DNA from 2 places in the Peribacillus sp. NPDC101480 genome. Region 2 is predicted to be linked to the other one. Evidence: riboswitches for the same ligand, from Rfam matches in the RefSeq annotation. Region 2 holds a riboswitch; the other holds the start of a gene.

Region 1 (7,439 bases), on a different contig from region 2:
TGCAAGGGACTTGGCCCAATGGATCATACAAATGATAGAAAAAAGCATGACAGGTACGTATAATGCCGTTGGCCCAGATTACACACTGACTATGGAGCAATTACTTGAAGGCTGCAAAAAGGTAACAAGAAGTAATGCTGATTTTACATGGGTATCTGAAAAATTTTTAAAGGACAATAAAGTAGAGCCGTGGGGAGAAATGCCTTTATGGATACCAGAAGAATTCCCTTTACCTGGAGGAAAGGAACCTTTGAATGGGTTTTTGGCTGTCGATAACGATAAAGCCATCAATAATGGACTAACATTCCGTCCCCTATCAGAAACTCTCGAAGATATATGGAATTGGGAAAAGAGCCGTCCGGAATCTGCCGATAGAAAAGCAGGCATTCACAGACAACATGAAAGTGATCTCCTAGGATTATGGAAACAGACAGTAGGTTGAAATATTCTTTTATTATTATTTTTAAATAAACAATGTGAAGGAAATTAAAAAAACGATGGGGTTTTTACCCCATCGTTTTTTAGTCCATGGATTGGCTTGCATGGTTTGTAAGGATTTCAAGGTTTTCCATGGCGGCTGCCACTTTGTCCTTAATGAAAGGCCTGCTCCCAATAAGGGGAAGCAGGCCACGATTATTTGATCAATTCATCCAGTCTGGTTTTCCAAATCCGGCAAATTTGTCATCGATGACTTTTTCGAACTGGTCGGATTCCACAACTGATTTAATATCCTTTGCAAATTGGGAGTCTACATCTTTTGTATTCACTGTAACAACGTTTCGATACATATCCGGCATTTTTTCTAAAACAATGGCATCCTGTAGGTCCATTTTCGCTGCAAGAGCGAAGTTGCCAGGGACCGCTGATAGGTCAACACTGTCTGTTGCCCGGGGCAATTGAGCGGATTCCAATGGTTTGAGTTGAATGTTTTTTGGATTTTTCGTTACATCCTTTTCAGATATTTTTAAAGGGTCGACATCTGGATCTACTTCAATCAGCCCTTCATCCACCAGCACTTTAAGTGCACGTGCGAGGTTAACCGGATCATTGGGCACTGCAAGGGATGTACCGTCTTTAATTTCTTTCAATGATTTATACTTGTTCGAATATATGCCCATTGGTGCTGTTGGAACTATGATAAGGTCGGAAAGCTTTAAATCATTTTCTTTAGCGAAGTTATCCATGTACACCTTATGCTGGAAGAGGTTGGCGTCGATCGAATGGTTGCCAAGGGACTTATTCGGCTGGATATAGTCGGTGAATTCGACGATCTCTATTTTGTAACCGAGATCTTCCAGACCTGGTTTTATGGCCTCTTTAACCATATCGGCATAGGGCCCGGTAGTCGCCCCGATCTTCAATTCCTTTTTGTCTTCAGTTTTTGGGGATGCATCATCGCTCCCGCATGCTGCCAAGCCAAGGGCAAGTGCACAGACTGATAATAACGAAGCTATTTTCTTCATTTGAAATTCCTCCTGAGTAATGAAATGTATTGAATCATTGAAAAATGACGGATCACTATCGTTTGTTAACTATGTATGAGGCCTTGTCACCAACCATTTGAATGATTTGAACAAGGCAGATCAGCAAGACGATCGTCGTGATCATGACTGTGTTGTCATAACGGTAATAACCGTACCGGATGGCCAGGTCGCCAATTCCGCCTCCGCCGATTGTCCCTGCCATTGCTGAGTAACCGATAAGCGAAATGGTCGTTAATGTCAGTCCTTGAATTATACCCGGTTTTGCCTCTGGTAGAAGTACATCCTTAATGATCATCCATGGAGTGGCTCCTACGGCAATTGCAGCTTCAATCACTCCTCTGTCTATTTCACGTAATGCCGTTTCAACGATTCTTGCAAAAAAAGGTATTGCGGACACCGACAGGGAAACAGAAGCCGCTCTCGGCCCTATCGTCGATCCAGTTAGAAGATCCGTTAAAGGAAGGAGGGCGACCAAGAGAATGATGAAAGGGATTGAACGGACAATATTGACTGCGAATCCTAGAGAGCGATTCACGATACTATTTTCAAAAAATAAATTCCTTGTTGTGGTAAACAGCAATACTCCAAGCGGTAAACCGATCAGCAGGGCTACTGCAAGGGAAACGCCGACCATATAAATCGTTTCAAGAAAGGCTTTATTAAGATCAGGTAAAATATTGACGATGGAATCAAGCAGTGACATGTTTTAACACCTCCACAGAACTGGAACGATTTTTTATATATTGCAATGCCGAATGAATTTGAGCGGCATCGCCTATTAACTCGATGATTAAAATGCCTAAAGGGACATCCTGGATATACTCAATTTTACCGTGTAAAATATTACCCTTTACTGAATGGGATTGGAGAGTATCCGAAAGGATCGACTCACCAGCGGTTTGCCCTTCGAATTGAATTTGAATGATCGTACCTTTACTTTCTTCAATCAAGTGCGGAGGGAGTGCGAAATCCAGAACACTGCTAATGAATTGCTTCGTTAACTCCTGCTTGGGCTGTGAAAATATTTCATAAACGGGACCTTCTTCAATTACACGGCCGTCCTGCATGACGGCGACACGGTGGCATAGTTCTTTGACCACTTCCATTTCATGTGTAATCAACACGATGGTGATGCCAAGCTTACTGCTTATCTTTTTCAATAATTGTAAAATCGCTTTTGTAGTTGTTGGATCAAGTGCTGAAGTCGCTTCATCACATAATAGTACAGTGGGGTCATTTGCTAAGGCACGGGCTATGCCTACCCGTTGCTTCTGTCCACCGCTAAGCTGCGCCGGATAGACATCTTTCTTATCGCTGAGCCCTACGATTTCCAACAATTCCAATACACGTAACCTGATTGCATCCTTCGATCGATGCGCGGCCTTTAAGGCGAAAGCGACATTTTCATAAACGGTTTTTGAACTGACCAGTGAAAAGTGTTGGAATATCATTCCGATTTTTTGACGTTGTTTACGAAGCTCTTTACTTGATAAAGAGGTTAAATCAATGCCGTCGATGATGATATTTCCACTTGTCGGACGTTCAAGCAAATTCAAGCAGCGGAGTAATGAGCTTTTTCCAGCTCCACTGTAGCCGACAATTCCATACACTTCGCCAGTTTGAATGGTTAAGGATACGTTATCCACTCCGATAACTCGGTTTTTCTTCGAGACGTATTCCTTTCGGACTGAACGGATTTCAATCATGAGCTTTCCCCCTTAAACATTAAAAAACTGCCCCTATCATTCAGAAAGAGGCAGCGAAATTATATCTCGTCTTATCTTTCAGAATGCAATCATTCTGCAGGAAGTGGCACCGTTCCCTAAGGGCGGTTGCCGGACATCACAGGGCCTGATCCCTCCGTCACTCTTGATAAGTAAATTATTATTTTAGAATATTTCAAGTTTTTTAATATAATCTATATTATTTGTAAAATCCGACAATGTCAATCGTTTCTGAAGTTTTTGGGGTGATTTTTATTATTAAAGTTTTGTAAGGTCCGTTAAAAAAGGGCTATTATACAAGAATCCAGCATTTACATCCAGGTTAATTATACCAACATTTCCTTGTCAAAAAGGTAAAGTGGTACTACATTTATTATAGTAAAGTTAAAAAAAGGAAGATAAAACTATTTTTGTACAATGATGGGGAGGCGATTGAATGATAGAAATTAAAACGATAAATGATGTGGTTTGTGTGCACGGGACTCCTGGCGGGAACAAGTCGGGGATGAGTGTTAATGTTTTTTTAACGGATGGACTATTGATAGATACTGGCGCACAGATTTTACTGGAAGAGCTTATTCCGTTCTATGAGTCCGCAGACTTCGACTCAGTGGCCCTGACTCACTATCATGAAGACCATACGGGGGGCGCTGCATGGATACAGGAACATAAAAAGGTGCCGCTTTTCATTCACCCGATGTCGGTTGAGGTTTGTGCAAAGGATGCTGTATATCCTGAATATCGCAAAATTTTCTGGGGGAAGAGAGACGCCTTTAAAGCTGAGCCGCTAGGGGAGGTCATTCATTCACGCACCCAAGCGTGGGAGCCGATTTTTACCCCCGGCCATGCGAAGGACCATATGGTGTATTTGAATAACAGTAATGGAGTGCTCTTTTCAGGAGACCTTTTCGTAACACCAAAGACAAAGCTTGTCTTACGGGAAGAGTCTATCCCGGTCATCATTGATTCCATAAAAAGATTACTTCAATATGACTTCGGGGAAGTGTTTTGCTGCCATGCTGGGCATGTCCCTGATGGAAAGGAAATGTTCAGGAAAAAGTTGGATTATTTGGAAAACCTCCAAGGTGAAATTTTACGCCTGCATTCTCAAGGGCTGACCGTTCATGAAATCCAGCAGGTCGTTTTACCGAATCGCTATCCCCTTATCGAGATATCTGGGCATGAATGGGATTCAGAGCATATCATTACATCGATATTAAACGAAAATATTTTGAGTGCCAGGGAGAATCGAACAATTTGAATGTTAACGGTCTGACTGATATAAAGGAGAGCTCTCCATAAGAGAGCCCACATCATTCATTTATTGATATTGGGATCTGTTTCATCATAAAAATCATGTGCTTCTTCGATGTTCTGAAGGTTAGCGACTTCATACACATTTCCGCCCGCCATTCCTTCATTGATGATACGGTCGATATCAAGGTAAACGGAGTCCTTGCCATCATATTCGGTATCCTTCAAAAATGTCATTTTTTCTTTATCCAAAATAAATCCCTCCTAGCCTTTTCTTTAGTTTAGGCAAAGGAGTTTTTTTTATTCTGTTTAGGGATTTCATGAATGTAAAGGCGGTTCATTCATATACATGGAAGATCATTAAATCATGTATCATGCTTTTAAGTTTGGCTTCATCTGTTTCGGAAGGCGGATTGGCTGTCCACTCGATGGATCCATCTTTATGATACAAGGCTTGGACTGCCTGCTTGTTGAAATAAAAGGAAATTTTCCATCCTGGCAGATTCTTATGCAGTGGTGTCCATTGAAAATGAGTAATCATATGTATTACCTCCATATATACAGTTTCTCATTTAATTATAATGGAAAACGGCAGCTGGAGGTGCTATTTAATTGTCAGGCTGGGAAAAGTTAATTCAATAAAAAGATTTTTTAAATGCAAAAGCCTGTTTGTTTCAATTTCCTCCTCATCGAATTGCATGGGCTTTGAGTTCACCTCGTATATGAAGAGCGATCCTGATTCGTCTTCCCCTATATCCATGGAAAACTCTCCGAGAAATCCGATTTTTTTTGAAAGTATCTCACCGCTTTTTTGGGCGATTTTCGCTAATTCTCGATTCAGGCTTCTTGATTGCAGGTCTTGATAAGGAAAGATCTTACCCCCTTGGGGAGTGTGGGTAGTGATTTCCTGAGTTTGTGACATCCTTACCGCTTTGCCGGTCACTTTATAAAAACCTTTTTCATAATGGACCAGAATCCGGTAATCATAACGGTGTCCAAAAAGTTTTTTTGGAATGATCGCCTGTTGAGCAAGGTAGCTCCTTTTTAATAAATCCCTTTTTTTTGTTTCCCAGAATGACGCGAAATCCGGGAAGGACTCACTATGCTTTAAGCTATTGAACAATAGTGTATCATCATCATTTCTGATAATGGTATAAATGCCTTTACCTTGGCTTCCTTTGCAAGGTTTAAGGTATATATGCCTGTAGGTCTCCAGGAAAGCATCAAGGCAGCCGCTGTTTCGCAAGACCATGGTGGGCGGAAGGTGATTGGTGAGGGATCCTTCTTCCATCAATGCTTCGAACATCACATATTTATCTATGAAACAGGGGTTGAAAAGATTCATTCGAGATTCTTTAAAATATCCGATGAGCTGTTGGAATTCTCCTGACGCCTCATAGCTCCTAGAGGGGATTCGGTTATAGACGATGTCAGGGAAGGGCACTTTACATTCGATCCACTTGTTTGAAATGGAGGAAAAAACATACCCTCTCATCGATTCGGAATGAAGGGCCTTTTCTGTGAATACATACGCCAATATTCCATGTTTCAATAAATATAGTGATAGGTCCCGAAAAAGGGTCAGGTTTCCACCCAAACCTGATTCCTTTTTGGGATTGGAAACAGTCAGTATGCCGACGGCAAGCATCCGGTTACCTGGAAATATGGTGATAGGAATTAGGGGTTGATTCGTATGATCCTTATTATAGCTGATTACCTCTTCGGCAGAGCCGGCGAAAAGTTCCGCATTTTCTTGATTGTGGTACCAATTTTCAGTGGGGATATCGTAAAAAATGTTCATCGCGGCACACTGATTGATTTCGTAATCGTCTGTTCCGTAAGATAAATGGCGTAATCAAGGCTAAGCTTTCTGGTCAGCAATTCGAAATCCTTGAGTTTTGGATGGGAGAAGATGGAACGTCCCGGTTTGGAATTGGCTTCAAACATCCAAACCTGCCCTTTTTTATCCAATCCAAAATCAAATCCTATTTCTGCAACGATGCCGTCCAAGTTCTTTTCTATACTGTCACTTAAAATCAGCGCGGCTTCCGATAGCTTTCGTTCGACTTCTTTGGCCTCATCGTCATCTCCAAACAGTTCGGCAACCGTTTTGATCACACCCCCGCTTTTAATATGGGTCGTGACGCTGCCGGCACCGGCGATTTTTGCGGCGATCGCGGTTACCTGCCATTTTCCATTACTGTCCTTATTCGTATGGACCCGGAAATCCACTGGACGTTTTTCAGATCGAATTAATGGGATGCCCTGCTGCACGATAAGATTCTCAAGCGGCCGGTCGTGAAAAATATGTTTAACGATGGATTCCAGTGTGGAAAACTTTTGCAGTTTATTTTCTTTTGCTTCATTTGTATAGCGGCAATAGTAAACATTCTCATGCTTATCATAAAGAATTTGATGAATCCCTAGGCCGAGGCTGCCGTGAATGGGCTTTATATAAACTTGCCGGTAATGGGAAAGAAGGGTTTCCACCACGGACATGGATTGAAATGGATACGTTTCCGGCAAATATGGCAGTGCCCGCTCATCTGCGCATAACCTTTCATTTACCTCCCATTTATTGAAAAAACCAGGATTATACCATGGAATGGTATATTCTTTTTGAAATTTCTGCTTCACTTCTTTAGGTCCATCGCGGTTTTCCGTCAACCGATTTGGGAGCCGGTCATAGATGACATTAGGAAAAGGAAATTCATTAATGTGCCAGTCATCGTTATCAAACACATAACCTTTGATTGTCTCCTCATCCCAATTGATTACATTCTCCCCAAATACAAAGGGGATACAGCCTGTGGTCCTGCTAAGCGAAAGGAGCTTTGCGAAAAAATCCGATCTCTCGCCCAATGGTTTGTTTGAAATGCCGGTGAAGCCTGATGAAAAGATTCCGACCAGCGGTCCGATATGAATGCTCTTGCCGTATATGAATAAATGAAGGGGAATATCGGTATGATCGAATATT
Region 2 (7,439 bases):
GGTGAGGGAGGAACAGGAGCGGAACTTCATATTGAAGAAAGGAATGACATTCCTCGGGAAAGGTTGGGGAGGGGTGGAGTACACCATGTTGCCTTTCGGGTGGATAATGAAGAAGAACTTAGAAAATGGATAGAAAAAATTAGTGAATCAAAATTCGTGAACTCTGGATATGTGGACCGCTTTTATTTTCGTTCACTTTATTTTAGGGAGCCGAATGGAATATTATTTGAACTAGCTACTGATGGACCTGGATTTGCAGTTGATGAAGCAGAGCAGCACCTAGGTGAGAACCTTGCCCTGCCGCCATTTTTAGAATCAAAAAGAAAAGATATTGAATCGAATTTAAAACCACTGAATACAAAATCAACTAATTAATCAAGGGGAAAGGAAGGAATCGGCATGCAAAAGCAAAATGCAGGAATACATCATATAACCGCAATTGTAGGCAATCCTCAAGAGAATGTGGATTTTTATGCTGGAGTGCTGGGAATGCGTATGGTGAAGAAAACCGTTAATTTTGATGATCCAGGCACCTATCACTTATATTTCGGAGATGAATCAGGTTCACCGGGCACTATCATCACTTTCTTTCCTTGGCCTGGGGCATACCGAGGGACAATTGGCTCCGGACAAGTGGGGATAACAACATATGCCATTCCGGAAGGTTCATTGGGCTTCTGGGAAACGCGCTTGGGTAAATTTAATATTGACTTTGAAAAGATCTCACGCTTCGGCGAGGATTATCTGGGATTTCAGGACCCACATGGATTGCAACTTGAACTGGTTGAGCGTAAAGAAGGTAAAAATAGCGAGTGGTCATTCGGCGGTGTACCAGCTGATAAGGCAATCAAGGGATTCGGAGGTGCTGTATTATTGACGTCTAAACCGATCAAAACGATGGAACTTTTAGAGGAAGTGATGGGTTTGCAAAAGATGGGGGAAGAGGGCGATTTCATTCGCTTCAAATCCACATCGGACATCGGAAATTTGATAGATGTTAAAAAAACGGTTTTGCCAAATGGGAAAATCGGAGTGGGAACTGTCCATCATCTTGCATGGCGTGCAAGCGATAATGAAGATCATAAAGAATGGAGGGAACATATCGCAAACCATGGCTATGGCGTGACACCCTTTAAAGACCGCCAATACTTCGATGCCATTTATTTCAGGGAAGATGGAGGCATACTCTTTGAAGTTGCCACAGATCCACCTGGCTTTGCTCATGATGAAACGAAGGAAACGATGGGTAGTAAATTAATGCTGCCGCCATGGCTTGAAGAAAAAAGGGAAATTATGGAGAAAACGTTACTGCCGGCAGTGCCGAGGGTACTAGAGGAGGATAAATGATGAAGCATATTTTTCAAAAAGGAAGTAATCCAGATGCACCGTTGCTTTTGCTTTTACATGGCACTGGAGGAACGGAAACGGATCTTTTGCCATTATCGGAGATGGTTTCACCGGGATCATCCGTACTCAGCGTACGGGGAAATGTACTTGAAAACGGAATGCCCCGTTATTTCCGCCGGCTGGCTGAAGGAGTTTTTGATGAAGAAGATTTGATTTTCCGTACGAAGGAGCTTTATGACTTCTTGGAATCAGCGTCCGGACAATATGACTTCGATCGTGACAGAGTGGTGGCATTAGGTTATTCTAATGGTGCAAACATAGCAGCAAGTTTGATGTTCCATTTCGAAGGGGCATTAAAAGGAGCGATTCTTCATCATCCAATGGTGCCTAGACGCGGGATTGCTTTGCCGTCCCTATCGGATATACCTGTATTCATTGCTGCAGGTAAAAACGATCCGATTTGCCCCGCAGCAGAAACTGATGAACTTAATCGGATTTTACTGCAAGCGGGTGCTGCGGTGGACGTTCACTGGGAAAATTACGGTCATCAGTTAACACGTTCAGAGGTTGATGCAGCAAGTTCATGGTTTCAAAAGAACTTTTTATAAGAATGAGAGGGATGAAGATGATTTCAGTAAATCCTGAAAGTCTTACAGAACGGGAAAATTATAAGTTTTTGACTGGAAGCATCATACCGAGACCAATAGCCCTGGTCACGACACAATCCGAAACCGGTACAATCAATATAGCGCCGTTCAGTTTTTTTAACATAGTCAGTTCCAATCCTCCGATGATTTCCATTTCTGTTCAACGGAAAGAAGGAGTTTTGAAGGACACGGCCCGAAATGCAATTCAAACAGGTGAATTCGTTGTTCATATCACTGATGAAGACAATGTTGCTGATGCAAATCGAACGGCCAAGGAACTCCCGTCTGACGAAAGTGAATTGGGTCTTACCAATTTCACTCAGGCTGTTAGTGATAAGGTGTCGGTACCAGGATTGCAAGAAGCGAAGGTACGCTTTGAATGCACATTGGAGCATGCGATACCTTTGGCAGGTTCCAAGAATAAACCTGGTTGTGATTTATTGATAGGGAAAATAGTCTGCTATCATATAGAGCAGGAGATTTACCATAATGGCCGAATTGACCAGAATGGGCTAAAACCTGTAGCAAGATTAGCGGGTCATACTTATACAAAACTAGGAGAATTATTTGAAATTGAAAGACCTTAAGGAATATAAGAAAAATGGCGTCATCTTTTAAGGTGTCGTCATTTTTTAAAAATTTTTCCCGGTTAGCATTATTTACAATTCTATAATGTAAGCGACTGTTCCAAAAACAAGTTCATATCTATGCCAAAGGTGCGTTGATCGTTTGGATTTTAAAGGAAGTCTTTACAAACCGAAACAAAACTTGACAATTTTTTCATAGATTGATAAAGTTATAAAAAAATAATTTCTTATCCAGAGAGGTGGAGGGACTGGCCCTATGAAACCTCAGCAACAGGTCTGCAATGACACTGTGCTAATTCCAGGGGGTGAAACCTTGATAGATAAGACCGTACGTGTTTATTTGTCAGTAACGCACTCTTTTTTAGAGTGCGTTTTCGTTTTTTCTGGATGCAAGATAAAGGAGAGTAAGAATGGAGAACAAAAGGAAGCATGATTTTCAAAGGAAAATGCAGGCACGGCATATAATAATGCTATCGCTTGGCGGGGTGATTGGAACAGGTTTATTCTTAAGTTCGGGTTATACGATTCAACAGGCAGGCCCGTTTGGCACCATCCTTTCGTATCTGATTGGGGCATTAGTGGTTTATCTAGTCATGCTATGTCTAGGGGAACTGGCAGTACATATGCCCGAGACAGGTGCGTTTCATAGCTACTCAGCTAAATACATAGGTCCTGGGACAGGGTATACAGTAGCCTGGTTGTATTGGCTAACTTGGACAGTTGCACTTGGTTCGGAATTCACGGCTGCAGGATTGTTGATGCAGAGATGGTTTCCATCAATCAATGTCTGGATATGGAGTGCACTATTTGCCATATTGGTTTTGGCATTAAATGCGTGGACCGTTAAATTTTTCGCTGAATCCGAATTCTGGTTTGCGTCTATAAAGGTATTTGCCATTGTGATTTTCATTATTTTGGGAGCAGCGGCAATGCTAGGTTTCATTCCAATAATTCATTCACAATCCGCTCCGTTATTCTCCAATTTTACAAGTGAAGGTTTATTTCCGAATGGTGCTTTTGCCATTATAATGACGATGCTTGCGGTGAATTTCGCATTCTCTGGAACTGAATTAATTGGAATTGCAGCTGGAGAAACTGTGAATCCAGAAAAAACGATACCAAAGGCAATCCGTATGACATTATGGAGATTGATTATCTTTTTTGTAGGAACCATCGTTGTATTATCCGCATTATTGCCTATTTCGGATGCAAGCGTATTAGAAAGCCCCTTTGTGGCAGTTCTTGAACGGATTGGTGTGCCATATGCAGCGGATATTATGAACTTTGTTATATTAACTGCCATTTTGTCTGCTGCAAACTCAGGACTGTATGCGGCATCCAGAATGCTTTGGTCACTTGCAGATAAGGAAACTATATCACCAATATTTGCAAAATTGACAAAACGGGGAGTTCCGATAAATGCAGTCCTTTTCAGTATGTTGGGCGGCTGCTTAGCCCTGTTTTCGAGTATTATTGCACCGGATACTGTTTACATAGTGCTTGTATCCATTTCTGGACTAGCCGTTGTTGTAGTTTGGATGAGTATTAGCATGTCGCAATTTCTATTTCGCAGACGATATATAAACGAAGGAAATTCAGTAAATGACTTAGCTTATCGAACGCCATTATATCCACTCGTACCAATCGTTTCTTTTATGCTATGCCTAGCTTCTTGCATAGGAATTGCATTTGATCCTACACAACGAATTGCACTATATTGTGGCATTCCATTTATTTTGATTTGCTATGGAAGTTATTATCTGACACAAAACCATAAAGAAAAGAGGAGTAGATCATGAACATTAAAACTAACCCAATTGACGCTATTTTACGAGATCATTCAGTCATGATTTTAGACGGAGCTTTAGCTACAGAGCTAGAGAGGCATGGATGTGATTTGGACGACCCGCTCTGGTCTGCACGTGTATTACTTGAAAATCCAGAAGTGATTTATCAAGTGCATTCTGACTATTTTCGTGCTGGAGCGGATTGTGCGATTACGGCTAGCTACCAAGCCACTGTTGAAGGTTTCGCACTCCGCGGAATACAAGAAAAAGAGGCTTTGGAGCTAATCCGGAAAACGGTTTTACTCGCAAGAAAAGCAAGAGATGATTTTTGGAAGGAAAAAAATCAAACGCTTAGGCCTAAGCCATTGGTTGCTGCATCTGTTGGGCCTTATGGGGCTTATCTTGCAGATGGTTCAGAATATGTAGGAAACTATGGTGTTTCGGATGAAACTTTAATTGCATTCCATAGCTCACGAATATCAGCGTTGATTGAAGCAGGAGCTGACCTTTTAGCATTTGAAACGATTCCTTCCCTGCAAGAAGCAAAGGTATTATATTCATTATTGAAGGATTATCCAGAAGTGTATGCTTGGCTATCCTTTTCATTGAAAAATGAAAAAGCGATAAGTGACGGTACTTCACTCGAGGAGTGTACAAGATTGTTTGGGGACAGTGAGCAAATTGCAGCAATCGGCATCAACTGTGCGCCAGTTTCATGTATCACGGAAGCCATCCAGGTGCTGCGTGCAAACACGGATAAACCAATCATTGTTTATCCGAATTCAGGTGAAACATATAATCCGGAAACTAAAACATGGCATGGTCAAGAATCATGTAATAGGCTCGACCTGAAATCTGAAGAATGGCAACATGCAGGGGCGCGTTTAATTGGAGGATGCTGTAGAACGGCACCACATCATATTGAAGACATTTCAAGAAAGTGGCGACCTTCCGTGGTGGTATCCTCCTAGCCCTTGTACTGTTTTAAAGTATGTATGATATAGGCCACTAAAAGGAACAGGAAGCGTCATAATTAGGCAGTTCCTGTTCTTTATGAATTCATTATTCAAATTCGAGTTATCATATCTCTTAGGCTGAAAAAGAAACCGCTTCAAAAACAGGAATAGGAGAAATTAAATCATAATATTTGTGTGCTTGGGAAAACTAAACAAACAATGAATAGAAAGGAGAGAAATGAGTATGAGCCGTGGTAAAAATTTTAATCACAAAGAAAAAGGCCATCCGGGAAATTTACCTAATAATAGAATTAGCGAAGAGAAGGAACACAGCCGGCAGTATGAACAAATCGAGGATATTGTCACACATGAAGCTTTTAAAAATCGGGAAAAAGAAGACGAGATGCCTTAAATAATTCATGTATATACGGGGGGGAAACCATGAGCTTTTGCTATGGTTTTTTCTTTCATTACTAATAAATCAGGAGGGGAACAGATATCTATCATACCTTGTTGGAAAAGGAAGTAAGCTAAATAATAAGCCGACTTTCTTCTATATAAATAATAAAACTTAAATTTCTCAGCTTGGCGCATCACGCATCATTAGTATTAGTCTTAAGTCACTAAGAAGGAAGTATAACCTGCATTGTCATCCAGAAATAATTAAGGGTAACGTCTAAAAAGGGCGAACTTAATTAATCGGAACCGGCTACCCTAACTGGTTAAAACCCTGGAATTTTTACAGTGTTAGATATAAATCATGCCAGGTAAATCGTGAATATTATAAGTACCTGATGAAGTACGGTTCGTCCCCCATATACAAGTCTTAAGCCCAATTTCTGCTATGTTTCATTTTGTTTATCGCGATTTATTTCCACTTCTCGTTTTGCTCTAATAAAAGCGATAAATTGAATCGTCTCCTCTTCAGAAAGAGAGATTCCATCAACGGCTAGCTCCATATTTGGTAAATCCGTTAATTCCATGACTTGAGGTGACTCTGTGGTAATATCTTTAGCTGGATGATCTACCCGACCTAGAATGTAATCAGTGGATGTATCATATAGGCCTGCCAATAAATTAATCGTTTCTAATGAAGGGCGGCGGTGGCCCGATTCATAACCTGCATAGGTACTCTTGGCGATTCCAAGTCTGTCAGCGGTATATTGTAAAGACCATCTTTTGGCCTTCCTTAATGAAGTCAATCTATTTAAAATCATTCTTATTACTCTCCTTTTATATAAATCCATTATAACATCAAATTGAAATAAGTGTACGCGTAATGAATAATTTTAGCTTGATTTCACTATGAAACATGACTATAATAACATGTGGTGTACGCGTAACATGTACATTTGCAGCGAAACATCCTTTTCTGAAATGATAAGAATGAGTGTGAAACAGGGAGGCTATATAGGGGGTAGTATATTGGAGAAGTTGAAGTCAAAAATCAAGAAGTTGATGTTGATTACTACAGGTGGTACAATTGCATCGTTAGAAGGAAAAAATGGACTGGTTCCAGAGATGAAAGCTGACGACATTTTAGGTCACCTACCGGGATTGGATTTACTATGCAAGATTGATAGTAAGCCTTTGATGAATATTGATAGTACAAATATGCAGCCGGAAGATTGGACAGAAATGGCACAATCCATCCATGAGCACTACCATGATTACGATGGCTTTGTGATTACCCATGGAACAGATACAATGGCTTACACTTCAGCTGCGCTCTCATATATGTTACAAGATTTAGGGAAACCAATCGTCATTACAGGTTCTCAGATCCCAATTGCCTTTAAAAAGACAGATGCCAAAAGAAATATCTCTGATGCAATTCGGTTTGCTTGTGAAGATATTGGAGGAGTATATGTTGTTTTTGATGGTAGAGTCATCCAGGGTACGAGAGCCATTAAATTGAGAACGAAAAGCTATGATTCATTTGAAAGTATTAACTATCCTTATATTGCTACCATATTCAAAGATAAAATTGAGTATCTAAAGCCAGTTCATTCACCAAAGAATAAGGAAGCTAAGTTAGATGCTTCCCTATGTACTGATGTTGCTTTGGTTAAGCTGCATCCCGGTATTAAGCCTGAATTCTTTGATTTCCTGAAA

The links. A riboswitch is a leader RNA that binds a small molecule or an ion and turns the genes downstream of it on or off. The one in region 2 is predicted to bind S-adenosylmethionine.
Region 1: it holds a riboswitch for S-adenosylmethionine, as region 2 does, so the genes downstream of both, ACQKMF_RS22305 (methionine ABC transporter ATP-binding protein) here and mmuP (S-methylmethionine permease) in region 2, are expected to answer to the same signal.

What each region holds. Positions count from the first base shown of each region.
Region 1 covers NZ_JBNNSB010000007.1:303,486-310,924, forward strand. The annotation lists gene ACQKMF_RS22290 (NAD-dependent epimerase/dehydratase family protein) at 1-442, shown strand, start outside; gene ACQKMF_RS22295 (MetQ/NlpA family ABC transporter substrate-binding protein) at 642-1,463, opposite strand; gene ACQKMF_RS22300 (methionine ABC transporter permease) at 1,519-2,187, opposite strand; gene ACQKMF_RS22305 (methionine ABC transporter ATP-binding protein) at 2,174-3,190, opposite strand; SAM riboswitch class I at 3,259-3,363, opposite strand; gene ACQKMF_RS22310 (MBL fold metallo-hydrolase) at 3,645-4,469, shown strand; gene ACQKMF_RS22315 (hypothetical protein) at 4,526-4,714, opposite strand; gene ACQKMF_RS22320 (YheE family protein) at 4,800-5,003, opposite strand; gene ACQKMF_RS22325 (YheC/YheD family protein) at 5,067-6,263, opposite strand; gene ACQKMF_RS22330 (YheC/YheD family protein) at 6,260-7,439, opposite strand, start outside.
Region 2 covers NZ_JBNNSB010000005.1:317,648-325,086, reverse strand. The annotation lists gene ACQKMF_RS18630 (ring-cleaving dioxygenase) at 1-375, shown strand, start outside; gene ACQKMF_RS18625 (ring-cleaving dioxygenase) at 400-1,347, shown strand; gene ACQKMF_RS18620 (alpha/beta hydrolase) at 1,347-1,955, shown strand; gene ACQKMF_RS18615 (flavin reductase family protein) at 1,973-2,581, shown strand; SAM riboswitch class I at 2,806-2,908, shown strand; gene mmuP (S-methylmethionine permease) at 2,992-4,380, shown strand; gene mmuM (homocysteine S-methyltransferase) at 4,377-5,339, shown strand; gene ACQKMF_RS18600 (hypothetical protein) at 5,569-5,736, shown strand; gene ACQKMF_RS18595 (helix-turn-helix domain-containing protein) at 6,167-6,541, opposite strand; gene ACQKMF_RS18590 (asparaginase) at 6,771-7,439, shown strand, end outside.